2 linked regions of the Rhodopseudomonas palustris genome follow. The protein of the gene in region 2 interacts with the protein of the main gene of each other region in a pairwise test. Links are inferred from orthologs where the notes say so. Each region holds a gene or a part of one and is shown on either strand. Other genes may lie near its edges.

What was found.
Region 1: the proteins of SR870_RS18985 (region 2) and SR870_RS07300 interact in binary tests that used the Escherichia coli proteins (3 or more experiments, as listed by UniProt). The link is inferred for Rhodopseudomonas palustris from one-to-one orthologs.

What each region holds. Positions count from the first base shown.
Region 1 is NZ_CP140155.1:1,628,207-1,631,421, reverse strand. The notes cover bases 278-3,179. They hold SR870_RS07300 (ABC-F family ATP-binding cassette domain-containing protein), read right to left. Parts: upstream 2,717-3,179; coding sequence 839-2,716; downstream 278-838. Other genes in these bases: ndk (nucleoside-diphosphate kinase), read left to right, coding at 2,896-3,179; SR870_RS07305 (hypothetical protein), read left to right, coding at 289-819. Also shown: SR870_RS07310 (DNA polymerase III subunit chi), read left to right, coding at 1-170; more of ndk, read left to right, coding at 3,180-3,215. UniProt on the Escherichia coli protein: Genetic data indicate it may be involved in ribosome assembly or function.
Region 2 is NZ_CP140155.1:4,199,455-4,203,316, reverse strand. The notes cover bases 88-3,636. They hold SR870_RS18985 (2-oxoglutarate dehydrogenase E1 component), read right to left. Parts: upstream 3,246-3,636; coding sequence 288-3,245; downstream 88-287. Other genes in these bases: sucD (succinate--CoA ligase subunit alpha), read right to left, coding at 3,374-3,636; odhB (2-oxoglutarate dehydrogenase complex dihydrolipoyllysine-residue succinyltransferase), read right to left, coding at 88-188. In the rest of the region: more of odhB, read right to left, coding at 1-87; more of sucD, read right to left, coding at 3,637-3,862. UniProt on the Escherichia coli protein: E1 component of the 2-oxoglutarate dehydrogenase (OGDH) complex which catalyzes the decarboxylation of 2-oxoglutarate, the first step in the conversion of 2-oxoglutarate to succinyl-CoA and CO(2).

The sequences.
Region 1 (3,215 bases), 2.6 Mb from region 2 along the record:
CTTTGCCTCCCGACGCGGAGGGCTACGAACGGATGGTGTTGCTGTTCGACGGCGACGATGACGACGCGGTGGGCATGGCGCGCGATATGTGGAAGCAGAGCAGGTCGCGTGGCTTCGAGGTGACTTACTGGCAAGCCGACGCTGCCGGCCGATGGCAGAAGCGCGAATAGCCGGTCGCGACGTTAATGATATTCTGGCATCCTGCGGGCAATGCCGAGGCGGCCATTGTGGCGCCGTAAATCGATGTTTGGACAGATGCTTATGCTGCGGGATGGGACCCAATCGATCGTGCAACACAAGTTCTCTTGCCGCCCAGTCGTGCTGACTCTCGTGCTGGCCATGCCGCTTCTCGCCGGATGTTCCGGCACTTCCGATCTGCTGTCGCGTGACGCCGACTGGTTCGCGCGGCCGGGCCGGGTGTTCATCAAGAACATCTCGATCGAGACGCCGCCGCTGACGCCCGACAAACCGGTCACAGCGGAAGACCTGATCTCCGCCGACGGCATGTGTCCGGGCATGGCGCAGCCGGGCGCGGCCGACGCCAATGCGCAGGGCGGTGACCCTGCTGCCCCGGCCATGACGAGTAGCGGTACGGTGGCGCTCGGCCACACCGAATGCGACGTCGCCCGTGGCGCCGGTGCGCCCGACAGCGTCAACCTCTCGACCAACGAGCGCGGTCAGCGCGTCGTGCTGCTGACCTACGCGCGTGGTCCGCGCGCCGGAATCTACACCTTCACGGCAGGGCGGCTGACCTCGATCGAACGCGTCGCCGAACCGGCCCCGCAACCGCGGGCGGCGAAGAAGCGGAGCAGGTCGTAGCGGCTGCGCTTCCGCCCCCTCAGCCCTGCGCTTCGTCCATCGCCGAGCTCGCGTTCAGCCATTGTTCCTCGGCCTTCTGCAACGCTGCTTCGGCCTTCGCGCGTGCGGTCGAGAGCTGCGCGGCCTGTTTTGGATCGCGCGTGTACAGGTCCGGCAGCGCAAGCGCCGCATCGATCTTGGCGATAATCGCGGTGATCCGCTCGATCTCGACCTCGGCGTCGGCGATCTGCTGCTTCAGTGGAACGCGTTTTTCCGACTTCTGGCGCGGCGGCTTAGCCCCGGTGCCGTCTGAGCCTCGCTCCCTGGGCTCGCGCGATCCGCTGCGCGCGCCGCGTGACGACAACACCGCCCGACGATAGTCGTCGAGGTCGCCGTCGTAGGGTTTCACCTTGTGATCGGCAACCACCCACAACTGATCGGCGCAGGCGTCGATCAGGTAACGATCGTGCGACACCATGATGACCGCGCCGGGAAAGTCGTTGATGGCCTCGGCCAACGCGGCGCGGCTGTCGATGTCGAGATGGTTGGTCGGCTCGTCGAGGATGATCATGTTCGGGCCGTAGAAGGTCGCGAGGCCGAGCAGCAGCCGCGCCTTCTCGCCGCCCGACAGGCTCTTGACCAGCGTGTCCGCGGCCTTGCCGGAAAACCCGATCTGGCCGGCGCGGGCGCGGATCTTGCTCTCGGGTGCGTCCGGCATCAGCCTGCGGATGTGGTCGTAGGGCGAGCCGTCTTCATTCAACTCGTCGAGCTGGTGCTGGGCGAAGTAAGCGACCGACAGCTTGTCGGCGCGCGTCACGGTGCCGGAGAACGGCGTCAGCCGGTCGGCCAACAGCTTCACCAGCGTCGACTTGCCGTTGCCGTTGGCGCCCAGCAGAGCGATGCGGTCTTCGGTGTCCACGCGCAGCGTGACGTGGCGCAGCACCGGGTGCTTCGGATCGTAGCCGATCGAGACGTTGTCGGCGGCGATGATCGGCGGTGACAGCGTCTTCTCCGGCGGCGGGAAGACGATGTCGGGCACGTCGTCGCTCACCAGCCGCGTCACCGGCTTCATTTTTTCCAGCATCTTGACGCGGGATTGCGCCTGGCGCGCCTTCGAGGCCTTGGCCTTGAAGCGGTCGACGAACTCCTGCAGGTGCTTGCGCCGCGCTTCCTCGCGCTTGGCGTTCTTGGCGTCGAGCGCTTCCTTGTTGGCGCGGAACTCGGCATAGGCCGAGTAGGTGCCCCGGAAGTGCACCAGCCGGCCGCGATCGAGGTGCAGGATCTCGTTCACCGAGGTGTCGAGCAGATCGCGGTCGTGGCTGATCACGATCACCGTGCGCGGATAGTTGGCGAGGTGATCCTCGAGCCACAGCGTGCCTTCGAGGTCGAGATAGTTGGTCGGCTCGTCGAGCAGCAGCAGATCCGGCGCGGCGAACAGCGTCGCCGCGAGTGCCACCCGCATCCGCCAGCCGCCGGAGAATTCCGAGCACGAGCGGGCCTGGTCCGCAGCGGAAAAACCCAGACCGCTGAGAATGGCGGCGGCGCGCGCCGGCGCCGAATGCGCGTCGATATCGACCAGCCGGGTCTGGATGTCGGCGATGCGATGCGGATCGTGCGCGGTCTCCGCCTCCTGCAGCAGGGCATCCCGCTCCAGGTCCGCCTTGAGCACGACTTCGAGCAGGGTCTCCGGGCCGTTGGGCGCCTCCTGGGCGAGGCTGCCGACCCGCCAGCGCGGCGGCATGGTGATGCGCCCGGTCTCGGTCGCGAGGTCGCCGCGGATGGCGTGAAACAGCGTCGACTTGCCGGCGCCGTTGCGGCCGATGAAGCCGACGCGGGCGCCCGGCGCGATCTGCACCGTGCTCTGGTCGATCAGCAGCCGTCCGGCGATCCGGACCGAAATGTCGGACAAAGTGAGCATGAGCGGGTTTTGACCGGGACCGCAGCTAAAGGCAACCACGATCGGCCGGATTGTGATCGAGGTCGGCGCAACGCCGGGGGCGGACCGCTGCGATCGCCCGACGGCGCGGCTTGCCGTGCCGCGGCGGCGCCGATATAAGCGCGCAACTCTCCCGCCCCAAGCGTTTCAAGGACATTTACATGGCTGTTCAACGGACTTTCTCGATCCTCAAGCCCGATGCGACCGAGCGCAACATCACCGGCGCGATCAATGCTCTGATCGAAAAGGCCGGCCTGCGCATCGTGGCGCAGAAGCGGATTCACATGACCCGCGGCCAGGCCGAGACCTTCTATGCGGTCCACAAGGAACGCCCGTTCTTCGGCGAGCTGGTCGACTTCATGACCTCGGGTCCGGTCGTCGTCCAGGTGCTGGAAGGCGAGGGCGCGATCGCGAAGTACCGCGACGTGATGGGCGCGACCGATCCGTCGAAGGCGGCGGATGGCACCATTCGCAAGCTGCA
Region 2 (3,862 bases):
CCGTCCTTGGCGATGATCTCGCCGAGCGTGCCGGCCGACGGCGCCGGCACTTCGATGGTGACCTTGTCGGTCTCGAGTTCGACCAGCGGCTCGTCGACCGCAACGGCGTCGCCCTGCTTCTTGAACCAGCGGCCGATGGTCGCCTCGGTCACCGATTCGCCGAGCGTCGGAACGCGAATTTCAGTCATTGTTTCTGTCCTCTTGCGGCGTCACCGCTGCTGCGGCGGTTCGCCCCTGATCCAAATGTCTCGACAACACCGGCCGCCGGCGCGCGGCAGCCCATGGCGTCAGCGCAGCGCCTCGTCGAGGAAGGCCTTGAGCTGGGCCAGATGCTTCGACATCAGGCCGGAGGCGGTGGCGGCCGACGCGGGACGGCCGACATAACGCGGACGGCGATGGGTCGCGCCCGCCTGATTCTGCACCCACTCCAGATACGGCTCGATGAAGTGCCACGCGCCCATGTTGCGCGGCTCTTCCTGGCACCACACCAGCTCGGCCTCCTTGAAGCGCGACATCTCCTGCACCAGCGTCTTCAGCGGCACCGGATAGAGCTGCTCGACGCGCAGCAGATAGACGTCGTCGACGCCGCGCTTCTCCCGCTCTTCGTAGAGATCGTAATAGACCTTGCCGGAGCAGATCACGACGCGGCGGATCTTGTTGTCCGGCACCAGCTTGATCTTCTCGTCCGGCAACGACTGGGCGTCGTCGGCCAAGACGCGGTGGAAGCTGGTGTCGGGCCCGAGCTCGTCGAGCCGCGACACCGCGCGCTTGTGGCGCAGCAGCGATTTCGGCGTCATCAGGATCAGCGGCTTGCGGATCTCGCGGCGGAGCTGACGGCGCAGCACGTGGAAGAAGTTCGCCGGCGTGGTGGCGTGCACCACCTGCATGTTGTCCTCGGCGCACATCTGCAGGAAACGCTCGAGCCGGGCCGAGGAGTGCTCCGGTCCCTGGCCCTCGTAGCCGTGCGGCAGCATGCAGACCAGGCCGGACATCCGCAGCCATTTGCGTTCGCCCGACGAAATGAACTGGTCGAACAGCACCTGGGCGCCGTTGGCGAAGTCGCCGAACTGCGCTTCCCAGATCGTCAGCGCATTCGGCTCGGCCAGCGTGTAGCCGTATTCGAAGCCGAGCACGGCTTCTTCCGACAGCATCGAGTTCACCACCTCGTAATGGCCCTGATCGGGGGAGAGGTGATTGAACGGGGTGTAGCGGGTCTCGTCTTCCTGATCGAACAGCACCGAATGGCGCTGCGAGAAGGTGCCGCGTTCGGAGTCCTGGCCGGACAGGCGGACGCGATGGCCTTCCTGCAGCAGCGTGCAGAACGCCAACGCCTCGCCGGTCGCCCAGTCGATGCCGACGCCACTGTCGATCGCCTTGGCGCGGTTCTCGAGGAAGCGCGCCACCGTGCGGTGAACCCGGAAGCCCTCCGGCACCTTGGTGATCTTGCGGCCGACGTCCTTGAGCTGCGCCAGGTCGACGCCGGTGATGCCGCGGCGCGGATCCTCTTCCTGATCGGCCGACTTGAAGCCGGCCCATTTGCCGTCGAGCCAGTCGGCCTTGTTGGGGCGATAGCTGGAGCCGGCCTCGAGCTCGGCGTCGAGCCGGGCGCGCCAGTCGGCCTTGGCCTTCTCGACTTCACCTTCGGTGATGACGCCGTCGGCGATCAGTCGCTTCGAATACAATTCCAGCGCCGACGGATGGCCCGCGATCTTGCGGTACATCATCGGCTGGGTGAAGGCCGGCTCGTCACCTTCGTTGTGGCCGTGGCGCCGGTAGCAGAACATGTCGATCACGACCGGCTTGTGGAACTTCTGCCGGTACTCGACCGCAATCTTGGCCGCGAACACCACCGCTTCGGGATCGTCGCCGTTCACATGGAAGATCGGCGCGTCGATCATCTTGGCGACGTCCGACGGATACGGCGAGGACCGCGAATAGCGCGGATAGGTGGTGAAGCCGATCTGGTTGTTGACGATGAAGTGGATCGAGCCGCCGGTGCGATAGCCCTTCAGGTCGGACAGGCCGAAGCATTCGGCGACCACGCCCTGGCCGGCGAACGCCGCGTCGCCGTGCATCAGCAGCGGCAGCACCGAGACGCGCTCTTCCGGCAGGTCGCCATGCTGGTCCTGCTTGGCGCGGACCTTGCCGAGCACCACCGGATCGACGATCTCGAGATGCGACGGGTTGGCGGTCAGCGACAGATGCACCTTGTTGTGGTCGAACTCGCGGTCGGACGAGGCGCCGAGGTGATATTTGACGTCGCCGGAGCCTTCGACCTCGTCGGGGTTGGCCGAGCCGCCCTTGAATTCGTGGAACAGCGCGCGGTGCGGCTTGCCCATCACCTGGGTCAGCACGTTGAGCCTGCCGCGATGCGGCATGCCGAGCACGATCTCGCGGACGCCGAGATTGCCGCCGCGCTTGATGATCTGCTCCAGCGCCGGGATCAGCGACTCGCCGCCGTCGAGACCGAACCGCTTGGTGCCGGTGAATTTCAGGTCGCAGAACCGCTCGAAGCCTTCGGCCTCGACCAGCTTCATCAGGATGGCGCGCCGGCCTTCACGGGTGAAGCTGATCTCCTTGTCGGGACCTTCGATCCGCTCCTGCAGCCAGGCCTTCTGCGCCCCGTTGGAGATATGCAGAAATTCGATGCCCATCGTCTGGCAATAGGTGCGCTCGCAGATCGCGACGATCTCGCGCAGCGAGCCGTATTCGAGGCCCAGCACGTGATCGAGGAAGATCTTGCGGTCGAGATCGGCCTCGGTGAAGCCGTAAGACCGGATATCGAGTTCCTCGTGATCCTTGGTCGGCTCCAGCCCGAGCGGATCGAGCTTGGCGTGGAAATGGCCCCGCATGCGGTAGGCGCGGATCAGCATCAGCGCGCGGACGGAATCGCGGGTCGCCTGATTGACGTCGGTGGTCGACAGCTCGACGCCTTTGGTCTGCGCCTTGGACTGGATCTTCTGGCCGACGCTCTTTTCGACCTGGGCCCAGTTGCCGTCCAGCGCCGAGGTGAGATCGTCACGCGGCGTCAGCGGCCAGTTGGCCTGCTCCCAGGACGGGCCCTCGGCGTTCTTCTGGATGTCGCCGGGGTTGTCCTTCAGACTTTTGAAGAATGCCTGCCAGTCGGCATCGACGGAGGACGGGTCGTTTTCGTAGCGGGAATAGAGGTCGTCGATATAGGTGGCGTTGGCGCCCTGGAGAAACGAAGAAAGGGCGAAAGCGGCATTCGCGTCCTGGCGAGACATGATTGCTTCCTGATGATGACGATCGCGACAGACACGCGATAAGCTGATCCGGTTACCGGATCAGCAACATAGTGCACCTTTTATCGGATTCTAGGGAAATGTAAGCTCGTAATGAAACAAGGTTTGAATTAGGACTTCAATTTTTCGGCAAGCGTCTTGCCGAGCCGCGCCGGGGACGGCGAAACGGTGATGCCGGCGGCCTCCATTGCGGCGGTTTTCGACGCCGCGTCGCCCTTGCCACCCGAAATGATCGCACCGGCATGCCCCATACGCCGACCTGGCGGGGCGGTGACGCCGGCGATGAATCCGACCGTCGGCTTTTTGCGGCCGCGCTTGGCCTCGTCGATCAGGAACTGGGCGGCCTCTTCCTCGGCGGAGCCGCCGATCTCGCCGATCATGATGATGGACTCGGTCTTGTCGTCGGCCAGGAACATTTCCAGCACGTCGATGAATTCGGTGCCCTTGACCGGATCGCCGCCGATGCCGACCGCTGTGGTCTGGCCCAGCCCCTCGCTGGTGGTCTGGAACACCGCCTCATAGGTCAGCGTGCCGGAACGCGACACGATGCCGACCGAGCCCGGCTTGAAGATGTTGGCCGGCATGATGCCGATCTTGCA